DNA from 3 places in the Pseudoramibacter faecis genome. Region 2 is predicted to be linked to each of the others. Evidence: riboswitches for the same ligand, from Rfam matches in the RefSeq annotation. Region 2 holds a riboswitch; each other region holds the start of a gene.
The links. Region 2 has a riboswitch for thiamine pyrophosphate ahead of thiT (energy-coupled thiamine transporter ThiT). Riboswitches for the same ligand answer to the same signal wherever they lie in the genome.
Positions count from the first base shown of each region.

Region 1: another riboswitch for thiamine pyrophosphate. It lies ahead of thiD (bifunctional hydroxymethylpyrimidine kinase/phosphomethylpyrimidine kinase); the one in region 2 lies ahead of thiT (energy-coupled thiamine transporter ThiT).
Region 3: another riboswitch for thiamine pyrophosphate. It lies ahead of thiC (phosphomethylpyrimidine synthase ThiC); the one in region 2 lies ahead of thiT (energy-coupled thiamine transporter ThiT).

Region 1 is NZ_JAYFFI010000006.1:33,005-37,081, forward strand. It holds gene cytX (putative hydroxymethylpyrimidine transporter CytX) at 1-1,131, opposite strand, end outside; gene thiD (bifunctional hydroxymethylpyrimidine kinase/phosphomethylpyrimidine kinase) at 1,124-1,936, opposite strand; TPP riboswitch at 2,067-2,175, opposite strand; gene V3C63_RS06080 (DeoR/GlpR family DNA-binding transcription regulator) at 2,240-3,013, opposite strand; gene V3C63_RS06085 (YcxB family protein) at 3,026-3,604, opposite strand; gene V3C63_RS06090 (2-keto-3-deoxygluconate permease) at 3,647-4,077, opposite strand, start outside.
Region 2 is NZ_JAYFFI010000015.1:26,204-30,280, reverse strand. It holds gene dltD (D-alanyl-lipoteichoic acid biosynthesis protein DltD) at 1-74, shown strand, start outside; gene V3C63_RS09340 (TrpB-like pyridoxal phosphate-dependent enzyme) at 671-2,041, shown strand; TPP riboswitch at 2,168-2,265, shown strand; gene thiT (energy-coupled thiamine transporter ThiT) at 2,287-2,964, shown strand; gene V3C63_RS09330 (non-ribosomal peptide synthetase) at 3,345-4,077, shown strand, end outside.
Region 3 is NZ_JAYFFI010000005.1:61,279-65,355, forward strand. It holds gene V3C63_RS05570 (ABC transporter ATP-binding protein) at 230-790, opposite strand; gene thiC (phosphomethylpyrimidine synthase ThiC) at 1,122-2,435, opposite strand; TPP riboswitch at 2,644-2,746, opposite strand; gene V3C63_RS05580 (ABC transporter permease) at 2,790-4,077, opposite strand, start outside.

The DNA of each region.
Region 1 (4,077 bases), on a different contig from region 2:
GGTGAGCACCATATCCGGCAGGGTACTGCCCACGGAAAGATCCGCCCGCATCAAAAGCCGGTAGACCCCAAAGCCCACCGCCCAGATCGCAAGATTTCGCCAGTCGACGGCCGCGTCCCAACGGCTGCGTTTTAAAATAAAGAAATCCGCGATCTGCACGGCGATCATCGGCGCAAAGACCGAGCCGATCAGATATAGAAAGTTTGTGATGTCGTCCATATTAAAGAAGATGGCCGCGACGATCCCCGCCAGCGTTACGGCAATAGCCAGCCACTTGCCGCCCACCCGCGCATTCAAACTTTCCGCCGAGATCCCCGCCGACCATGCGTCGAGAAAGGTGGTCGTCACGGTGGAAAGAATCAAAATGATCAACGCCGCGACGCCGAGCCCCGCCTTGATCATAATCGCCGCGATATTGGTTTCCCCGGTGAAAATAGCCGCTCCCATGCCGATGATATACATCCAGACCGAGACCAGCCCATAAACCAGCGTGCTCGTCAGGGTCGCCGCAAAGGGCCTATCGGCTTCCCGGGTATAGTCCGAGATCAGCGGCAGCCAGGACAGCGGCATCGCCACGGCCAGCTCCACCGCCGCGCCAAAGCTCAGGCTTCCTGCCGAAGCCGCCGCCGCAGACGCTCCATCACCCGAAAAGATCACCTTGCAGAGAATCAGCGTGAGCACAAAGAGCGCTGCCATCGCCGCCTTGTTGATCGCCCCCAGATTGGTGATGCCCACGAGGATCCACACCGCGATGAGCCCGCCGATCACCAGGCACCACACCCAATGCCCCACGGCAAAAACACTGCCGGTCGCCTGAGCCCCATCATAAATCATGATGGCCGTCCAGCCCGCCAATTGCAGCACATTAAGCGCGGCAAAGAGCCGACCGCCCTTCTTCCCGAAGCTCATCTTCACCGTCTCCATAGCCGAGCGACGGGTCCGTCCGCCGATCAGTCCGGCCAGAAAGAACAGCCCGCAGCCAATGAGATGCCCGACGACAATGGCCAGAAGCCCCCGACCAAAACCCAGCGGCGCAAAATAGGTCCCCGTTAAAATTTCGGCGATGGATACCGCCGCGCCGAACCAGATCAGACCGTTTTGAAAGCTGGTGGTCCGCTTTGATTCATTCATCCGAGACCTCCTCACGATACGCCGCCTTGATGTCGAAGGCGTGGTTCATCGGACCGGCGCCCTGCCCCAGATCGAGGCCGTCCGCCAGCGCGCCGGAGAGATAGGCCTTGGCCCGTGCCACCGATTCGGCCAGCGCATAGCCCTTGGCCAGATTCGCCGCGATGGCCGACGAGAGGGTGCAGCCCGTGCCGTGGGTATTGGGGTTATTGATGCGCCGTCCGTTAAACCAGCGCAGCCGCCCGTCCTGCCAGAGCAAATCGTTGGCGTCGCTGATGCTGTGACCTCCCTTTACCAGCACGGCACATCCGCAGCGCTCACCGATTTTTGCCGCAGAACGTTCCATCGCTACCGGCGTCTCGATGGGCATTTCGGACAAAATCTGGGCCTCGGGAATATTGGGCGTGATCACCTCGGCCAAAGGCAGCAACCCACACCTCAGGGCTTCAATGGCGTCATCCTGCAAAAGCTTCGCGCCGGAAGTCGCCACCATCACCGGATCGAGCACGATGTGCCGCACTCGGTAGGTCTTTAATTTCTCGGCGATCACCGCAATTAATTCCTCCGACGAGACCATACCGATTTTCACCGCGTCGGGGAAAATATCCGTGAAAACCGCGTCGAGCTCCTGCCTGAGAAAATCGGGCGTCACGTCCATGATGGCGGTGACGCCGGTGGTGTTCTGGGCTGTGAGCGCCGTAATGGCGCTCATCGCATAAACCCCGTTCAGGGTCATGGTCTTTAAGTCCGCCTGGATACCGGCGCCGCCGCTGGTATCAGAACCGGCGATTGTCAATGCTGTTTTCATTCAATGCCTCCTTGTGGTTGTTTTGCAGCATCCCATTTGCCCCGACGCAAGGTGGTGCCCCCAATGCGCCGGCCTTCATCGCAAAGCCCCAAATCTCGCCAATAAAAAACAGGCACGGTCGTGCCTGCGTTAAAAAGTTCGATGATTTCCCTCCGTTGGCATGATCCAAATCAGGTTGTGGGTCAAAACCTGGCTGGTTTTTTCTCAGCCCGCGCCAGCAGACTCCCCAATGCGATGAATTTTTCGATTACCATTACTTTACCAAAAAAAGCGCCCGCGTTAAAGCCCTTTTTAACGCGCGCGCTATTCTGCCACCACCAAATGGATCTGCTGTGCCGCGGCCTTTTGGCGGTCGCTTTCGGAAATGCGATTGTCAGTGATGATCTGATGCACTTCGGCCATCGGGCAAATCACCGAAAAATAGCCGTTGCCGAATTTACTGCTGTCCGCCAGCACATAAACCCGATCGGTCGTCCGGAGAATCGCCTGCTTGATCTGCATCTGCGGCGCCGCGATGGACGTCAGGCCGATTTCAAAGTTGATGCTGTGCACGCCGATGAAGGCCTTGTCCACCTTGAAGCCAGCAATGCTCCTTTCGGCCAGTTCTCCCATCGTCGCCGGCAAAAACCCGCCGACGTTGCCGCCGATCATATAAAGCTCCACATGGGGCAGATTGGCCAATTCATTGGCCGATGCCAGCGAATTGGTCACAACCGCCACATTTTTTTCCGAGTGCGCTTTAATCATCAAAGCCAGATAAAAACAGGTTGTCGAATCGTCGAGCAAGATGATGTCCTGATCCTCGATGTAGCCATAGGCACAGGCGGCGATGCTTTTTTTCTCCGCCACGTGCTGGTGAATATGCCGGCCGTGATACTTCTGATCAAAATCTTCCTGCGCCTCGTCGATGCGCAATGCGCCTCCGTGAACCCGGATCAGCTGACCCGCTTCGTCCAGTTCCTTGATTTTTGTGCGGACCGTGACGGCAGAACACGCCAGCTCCCGGCTGAGCTCCTTAACGCTGACCTTGCCCTTTTGCTGCAGCATCTGAAGAATTCTGATCTTTTTTTCGTCCAACTTTTTCCCCTGTTATGGCATCCTGACGTTTTTCAGGCCCAATTGCCTGGTGATCATCGTAAATGCGGGGACAAACCGATCGCCGAAATCGCCCTTCGGAATCACGATCGCCTCGTCGCTGTCGAGGTAAATGCCGATGGTTTTCGGCGTGACCACGGCCCGGCGCATCTCGCTCCACGGATAAATCTTCCGGTTTGCTCCCTGCTCGCCAATAATACCACACTTTTCAGAAAATGTCATCCGAACCGGCAAACGATAACGGCTTTCGCGCATGGCTTTTCGCGCACGCCACTGCAGGGTCAGCGGCGTATATCCCAGAAAGACGATGGCCGCAGCCATATAAAGACCGCAGGCCGCCGCGCCGATCCCGGCGTTCACATGCCGGAAAACGCCGACAAACGCCACGGCGAGCCCCAGCACGTTCGCAGCAAAGCCCGACGCCTTGGAATAGGCGTGAAACAAATAAAAATCAAAGAGCGCCGGAACCGTCATCTGAACGCGAAAGGTGAGGTCCGGCAAGGGCTTGCCGGTATCGATCGCCTCGGCCACGGCCTTCGCGTCCATCGGTTCGTTATGCATGGATTCGTCCATCCGTCTGTGCCCCCTTTCATATCAAAGGGAAACCTGCCGCGCTCAGCGTGTCGTGTCCGCGATGGTTTCAAGGCCCTTTTGATAGGCCCAGCCTTCGGGAGAATAAATGCCCTTCTGCCGCTTCATCATGTAACGGTCGAACGCCGCCGTGATGAACGGGCACAGGAAAAGCGTGATGATGGATGCCGTCGCGCACTGGGCGGTGGCGATGCCCGTGTATTTTTTCATGGAGGGGTCCGCTTCGGCCACCGCCGCCGGCGTCATCGCGGAATTGAGCGCTGTCGTCCCGATGGCCGCGCCCATGGCGTTTCTTTCCTTCCTGGGCAAAATCAGATTGATCAGGAAGAAGAAGATCACCGCCGTCGCCGCCGAAATCAAACCGAGGATGATCCCCGAAGCCCCCGCCGTCAAAATCGTCTTGATGTCCGTCTTGGCGCCGATGGAAATCGTCATGAAGAAGGTGACGATGGGCT
Region 2 (4,077 bases):
ACGCCGTTCATCCCTGGAACGAAGGATGGTTTCAAATTGATCAGAAAATTAATGCCTATTATCAGCAAAATTAAAAAAATTCTCGGGACGATTTCCTGGCGTTACACGCTTTATTTTTTCATCCTAATGGTCGTGCTTTATCTGTTTTCGATGTTCGGCAGCATGCTCAGCTCGCCGGGGTTTGTTTACGAGGCATTTTAACGCGGAATCATCGTTTTGCTGTGGCGGATATATTGGCTTGATAGTGATTTCCAACTTGACAAAAAAGTGTGTGTTGTGATATATAAAGAAACAATTTAAAGTGGAACGGAAGAGAAGTAATTCAAAATAAAGCTGATCCAGAGAGCTGTTGGCTGGTGCGAAACAGTGCGTGCGATTTTGAATGAATGGCCTTCCCAGCGCGACCGGAACGCGGATTGTGAACGGCAATCCGCTATTATGGGAGACGGAGCAAGTCCCTTCGTTAACAAAAGACGGCGTATTCGGATTTGTCCGCGTATGCGCTAAGTGGATTGCCCAATAATGGCAGTCAAGCCGGGTGGCACCGCAGAAATCAAAGTGTATTTTCTGTCCCTGCATCAGATCCTTTGAGATCGTGTTGCGGGGACTTTTTATTTACAATCTTTCGCAATGGCGATCGACAGTATTTCAATTCAGCGGAGGCAAAAACATGAGCAAGCATATTCCCTACAAGATTTATCTCGAAGAATCGGAAATTCCGAAACAATGGTACAATGTCCGTGCCGATATGCAAAACAAACCGGCGCCGTTATTAAATCCGGCAACCAAACAGCCAGTCACTTTTGACGATTTGACGTCGGTTTTCTGCGACGATTTGGTGGCCCAGGAACTGGACGATGACACGGCGTATTTTGATATCCCGGATGCCATCAGAGAATACTATAAAACCTACCGCCCTTCGCCGTTGGTTCGGGCCTACAATCTCGAAAAGGCGCTGAGCACACCGGCAAAGATTTATTACAAATTTGAAGGCAACAACACCAGCGGCAGCCACAAACTCAATTCGGCCATCGCGCAGGCCTATTATGCCAAGAAGCAAGGGCTTAAAGGCGTAACCACCGAGACCGGCGCCGGCCAATGGGGGACGGCACTTTCCATGTCCTGTGCGTATCTGGGCCTCGATTGCAAGGTCTATATGGTTAAGGTGTCCTACAAGCAAAAACCTTTCCGCCGGGAGGTGATGCGCACCTATGGCGCCGATGTAACCCCGTCGCCGTCGATGACCACCGAAATCGGCAGGCAAATCAACGCAGCACATCCTGGGACCACCGGCAGTTTGGGCTGTGCTATTTCTGAAGCAGTAGAAACAGCCACAACTCATGAAGGCTATCGTTATGTGCTGGGATCGGTGCTCAATCAGGTGGTGCTGCATCAGTCGGTGATCGGGCTGGAAGCGCAGACAGCCTGCCGGAAATACGGTATCGAGCCGGACGTGATCATCGGCTGTGCCGGCGGCGGCTCTAATCTCGGCGGTTTGATCTCGCCATTTATGGGAGAAAAGCTGCGCGGCGAAAAGGACTATCGCTTTGTGGCCGTAGAGCCGGCCTCTTGTCCGAGCTTTACCTGGGGCAAATTTGCCTATGATTTCTGTGATACCGGCAAAGTTACGCCGTTGGCGAAGATGTATACTTTGGGATGCGACTTTATTCCATCGGCCAATCACGCCGGCGGACTGCGCTTTCACGGCATGAGCCCGATTCTTTCCCAGCTCTATCACGACGGACTGATGGAGGCCGTGGCGGTGGAACAAACTTCGGTCTTTGCCGCCGCGGAACAATTTGCCCGGGTTGAGGGCATTCTGCCAGCGCCGGAAAGCGCGCATGCCATTCGTGTGGCTATTGACGAAGCGCTCAGAAGCAAGGAAGCCGGCGAAGCCAAAACCATTCTCTTTGGCCTGACGGGCACGGGCTTCTTTGACATGACGGCCTATGAACAATTTAACGACCACGTCATGGGGGATACGATTCCGGGCGATGACGAATTGAGCGGCAGCCTTTCGGAATTGCCAAAAGTCGATTGAAGCATCAGTATTCAAAAACTGCTCCTTTGAATTTGGAGCAGTTTTTTGTGCTGAGAGTTGGATAATTGAATGATTGTGACCAAATGATTTCTGTTATTGACAAGTTTTAACATTATCGTTAAGCTTTAAATATCACAGGGGAGCTCTTGCTGAGAAAGGCACATGCCTGACCCTCATGACCTGATCCGGACAATGCCGGCGCGGGGAGTGAAGCACAGCCCCTCCTGAAATCAAGGAGGTTTTTTATGTTTAAGAATTTGCAGGGATTTTTTGAAGCGGGAATCGGCAAGACCGCGATTGTTGCGGCGGTGGTCGTTCTGCTCGCGTTACTTTCGCTGATGGATCGCGGTTATCGGGATGAGACGGGCAATTCTCGGCCGCTTGATGTCCGGGCATTGACCATTTCAGCATTGATGATTGCGATGGCCATGGTGCTCTCGCAGATCCGATTGTTCAAAATGCCCCAGGGCGGATCCGTTACCGCTTTTTCGATGTTGCCCATCGCGCTGTGCGCTTATTTGTTTGGGACGAAGCGGGGCATCATGGCTGGGGTTTGCCTGGGGCTGATCAATCTGATGTTTGATCCGTACGTGATTCATCCGGCGCAGCTGCTTATTGATTATATCCTGGCATTTGGCGCCTTGGGCATTGGTGGATTAGTGCGGTATCAGAAAAACGGTTTGATTAAAGGGTATCTGATGGGGATTTTTGGGCGCTATATTTGCGCGGTGGTCTCAGGGGTTATCTTTTTTGGCGCCTATGCGCCAAAACAATTTAATGCCTGGACTTGGTCGCTGTGGTATAATTTAACTTATATCGCGGCGGAAGGCGCCGTCACGGTGATCGTGCTGTGTATTCCGGCAGTTAAAAGATTGTTTGAAAGAGCCCAGAAACGGGTAGATGCAGCAGACAGCATGTCTTAATCAAAGAGAAAAGGTCGGCGAACGGCATCGTGTCTTTTGATATTGATGCGGCAAAAGCGCGATAAGCGTGCAAAAATTTGATCTAAGCAGCGGAGGCCAGGGCTTCCGCTGTTTTTTTGTGTCACTTCCGAAAGACATATTCCGGTAAAACTTGAAATGTGTGGGCAATGGTCTGCAGCCGAAAAAGGGATTCGAGAGATGGAAGGCCATATCAAAATCAATAATAATGTAAAAGATAAGAATAAATATTGACAGATAATTATCGGCAAGCGTATAATCATAATACTCGTTTAATTTTTAAAATTTAAATGAACACCGGGACACGGTGTTTTAAAATGATTCTAATGTTAACTCGATCTAATAATTTCAGGGGGAGAGAAATGAGAGATAGACTATTTCAGACAATGACGGAGATGTTTGACCAATCGTTGAAACTCTATGGCAAAAAGACTGCACGCTTTTGGAAAAGTGCAGTGGAGGCAGAAGTGGTTTCCTATGCCGAATTAAATGCGGAGGGCAAAAAGCTGGCCGATGCATTGATAGCTGCAGGCGTCGAAAAGGGAAATAAGATCTTGCTACAGCTGCCGACGCCGGGACAGTATGCGCGAGCCTTTTGGGGGATTCAATACGCGGGGGCCGTGCCCATGGCGCTGCCCTTCGCTATGGGCGATGCGGCAGGCAGGGACGTTCTCGATAAACAGCTCAATATTTGTCGGGATATTGTCAGACTGACGATTTTAATTCCCGAGGCGTCGCTCAAAGATTATCAGAAAGCGATTGCGCCCTTTGAAAACATAACGCTGATGGTCTATGAAGATCTGATGGAAAAAGGTCGGCGCATCAGCAATACGGGAATGGTCTATCCGAAGATTACTCCGGAAGATGAATGCTGCATTCTTTTTTCCTCCGGGAGTACGGATCTTCCCAAAGGGGTTGTGCTCAAGCAGAAAACCATGGCGGCGTCCATTTGCTCAGCGCTTTCCATCATGGATTATGACGATTCGGAACGGAGTTTGAGCTGGTTGCCTTTGACCCATGCGTTTGGATTTATCGGATTTCATTTGATTCCCATTGCGAAAGGGGCGAGTCAGGGCGTGATGCCGCCGCCGTTGT
Region 3 (4,077 bases), on a different contig from region 2:
GTATGGTTTTTATTCTGTTGTGATCTTTGGGGAACGATGCCATCGAGGTCCGTGCTTCTCAGTCCAAGTTCGTCAAGTTCTTTTTCTGAGAGTCTGCTGAATTCCGCCGCACTATACTTGCGACGTATTTCTCCGTTTTTCATATACCGGTATTCGTCCGCCAGATCTTTCAGAAAATAGAGTCTGTGCTCACTGATCACAAGGATCTTTCCCGTTCCCTTGATGTCTATCAGCAGTCGGGAAAGCTGCTTAATTGCCCCGTGTCAAGATTCGCCGCCGGTTCGTCAAGCAAAATCGTATCCGTATCCATAACCATCGCCGAGAAGATGGCAATCAGCTGTCTTTCGCCGCTCGAAAGCGTGAAAACAGAACGATCGCGCAGTTTTTGAAGCCCGAATCTTCTGAAAACTTCATCCGTCTTTCGAACAATCTCAGCATGGGACAGACCGGTGTTTTCCAATCCGAAAGCTACCCCCGTTGTGCTGTTCACCGTAAAGAACTGACTTCTTGGATCCTGAAATACCGAAGATACCTTTTTGCTCACCTCACCGATGGAACACGTTGAAATATCTTCCCCGCCAACCCAGACAATGCCTGTAAACTTGCCTTCATAAAATTCCGGAATAAGGTGATTGATGCATCTGAGTAAGGTCGATTTCCTGCAGCCGCTCTCGCCATGGAAGCATATGCATCTGCCTTTTTCTATATTTCCGTCAACGCCGTTCAACGTGTTTTTTTCGTCATCTGAATATTTAAAACCTATGTTGAACTTCACTGAATTTTCATCCATATATCGCCTCTCCTTAAATGTTAGATATATCTAATTTATATTTAAAAAAAGAAGGGCAATTATTTCCCTATATATTTTTTAACATTTGAATCGCAAAATGTCAATGTCAAACACAGACCTGAAATGTCCAAAGACCGTATTTCTCATAGCAATCCTTCTAAAATGACCTTTTGGCAAACAATCATTTCGGAAGATTCCTCCTGCCCACCTATATTTTTCTGCTCCCTATTTTCTTTAAGATCGCTGGAACCACGCATTTAACGCATAGTTTTCTTCATACAAAAAACACCGGCATAAAAAATGTCGGTGTTTTTGCGGATCGGTCACGGCATTACAGAATATCGATGATCTCCCCAGAAAGGGCTTTGTTCATGCTGCGCACAGCGCAAAACTTACCGCACATGCTGCAGGCCTCGCTGTGATCGTCCTCCGGCGCGCGGCTGTCGCGAATAGCCCGAGCCGTTTCGGGATCGATGGCTTCGGCAAACTGCGCCTCCCAATCGAGGGCCCGTCTGGCATCGCCCATGCGATCGTCCTGATCTCTGGCGCCGGGCACGCCCTTGGCAATGTCCGCCGCGTGGGCCGCGATGCGGCTGGCGATAATCCCTTGGCGCACATCCCCGCGGTTGGGCAGCGCCAGATGCTCCGCCGGCGTCACATAGCACAGGAAAGCCGCGCCGTTCATGGCGGCGGCTGCCCCGCCGATGGCCGCCGTGATGTGATCGTATCCCGGGGCGATGTCCGTCACCAGAGGCCCAAGCACATAAAAAGGCGCCCCCTGACAAATCGTCTGCTGAATTTGCATATTGGCCGCCACCTGGTCGAGCGGCACGTGGCCCGGCCCTTCCACCATCACCTGCACATCCTTGGCCCAGGCGCGGCGCGTCAGCTCGCCCAAGCGCACCAGCTCGTCAATCTGGCAGATATCGGAAGCGTCCGCCAGACACCCCGGCCGGCACGCATCCCCGAGACTCACCGTCACATCGTGTTCCCGACAAATATCCAAAATTTCGTCGTAATATTCGTAAAAGGGATTTTCTTCGCCGGTCATGCTCATCCAGGCAAACACCAGGCTGCCGCCCCGGCTGACGATGTTCATCTTGCGGGCATTGCCCTTGATCTGCGCGATGGTATTGCGGGTGATGCCGCAGTGCAGCGTCACAAAATCCACGCCGTCCTCCGCGTGTAGACGCACCACGTCGATAAAATCCCGAGCCGTGAGCGTGCCGAGATCGCGCTGATAATGAATCACCGCGTCATAAACCGGCACGGTGCCGATCATCGCCGGGCATTCCGTGCAGAGCTTGCGTCGGAAGGGCTGGGTATTCCCATGGCTCGACAGATCCATAATGGCGTGGGCCCCGAGATTCACCGCATCCAGCACCTTGTCCATCTCCGCGTCGTAATCCGCCACGTCGCGGCTGACGCCCAGATTCACGTTGATCTTGGTGGTAAGCATGCTGCCGATACCGTTGGGATCAAGACCCCGGTGCCCCGGATTGGCCGGGATCACCACCTTGCCAGTTGCCATCAGCGCCGCGAGTTCCGCCACGGACCGCCCTTCCTTTCGAGCCACCGCCTGCATCTCCGGCGTCGCGATACCGCGGCGCGCCGCTTCCATCTGGGTGTGATAGGTTCTTGTCATCATTGCCTCCTGCTTCTCGTGCTTAACCGTTAACGATTGAAGGCCCCGGAAGCAGCAGCCGGGAGCGATTCCCCCGCGGATTGCGTTTCCGGCGCCTGGCCGGGATCCGGCCTGCCGCGCGCTCTGCGCACGGTTTTCTTCGCGGCCAAAGGTGGTGCCCCCGGTTGACCGCGCACAGCAAAAAGGATACACCTGAACAGGCATATCCTCAAAGTTTCGCGATGGTCCCTCCGTTGGCATTATCCAAATCAGGTGTATGGGTCGAAGCGAATGCTTCCTCTCAGCCGTTGCCAGCTCCCCTTTTTCTGTATTTAACGATTTTATTGTAACCCTTTTAATCCCGAATATCAAGCCTTACTCCATATTTTTAAGCGCTGTATCCATCGGAATTTTGCGGATACGCCTGAAATCGAGCACGGTCACGGCGGCATAGCCCGCAAAAACAGCGATGAACATTTTAATCTGCGCGCTCGGCGGCATATAAAAGCTGAACCAGCCATCCATCGTGTTAATATAGGCCACCCAGATCAGCCGGATCAAAAGGCCGGCAACCAACAGACCGATCAGCTCTGCCAGCACGATGACCCAAGTCGTCGCAATTAGATACAAAGAGGCGATTTCCCGATCCTTATAGCCTAAGATCTTAACCATGGAGATGGCATTGGTGTTGCGCTCAATAATAAGCTTGGTCAGCAGATAAATGAGCAGCGCCGCAGCCACGACGCAGGCGTATTGGAAATAGCGCATATAATTGCCCATGGAGTGATTGAGTTGTCGGCTGATTTTCGTCACATCGCCGCGGTCGATGGTCGTCGCGATGAGGCGGCTGTCGATGTCTTTAACCTTTCGATTGGAAAAGTAGCCGTTAAAATGGTTCGTGTCGTAACCAAAAACGGTGTTAAAGCGCCGGTTCGGCATAAAGACCGCCATGGTGTTCGCACCTTTTGCAAAGCCCGCGACTTCAAAATGGTAGCGCTTGTGCTCATATTTTGCAGAAAGCGTCACGCGATCGCCCTTGCGATAGCCGAACTTTTTCCGGAAACCTTCGGACAGATAGACCTCATGGCTCTTCAGGCGGCCGATCGCAGATACATAATGCGAATGGGAGGCGATGCCGTACACCGTGATCGTTTCCCCCTTGTGCACGCCGGATACCGTCTCCAATTCCGTCATCGAGAAGGGTTCCGCCCCTTTGGTCGCCGTCGGCACCGTTGCTTTTAAAATCGTCTGATAATCGGCGATCATCGTCTCGGTGGCCTCCTGCTGATAATGCCTCAGCGTCGAGGGAAAGCCCGTCGCAAAATACAGGAGCAGCATCACAAAGGTGATACCCAAAACGAGCACCAGATAGCCCGGCAGGTTCTGCAAAATGATGCGCAGCCGAAAGCGGCGGATAAACCGAATGCGCGGCAGCCGTATGGCGCGTTTTTTCTGTTTTCGGGTCAGATCGCCGCGAAGAAAAGCCAGCGGGGAAAAGCTGAGCTTCTGTGCCAGCACCGCCACGTTGATGAGCATCATCAGAATAATGGGCACCACCGTCGTCATCACGAAAGCGTCGCTGCTGATGAGCGGCACGAAGGTCGGCAGGCTGTAGCTGTTGTAATACATGCCCTCAACCACGTTTTTAAATAGCGTATACCCC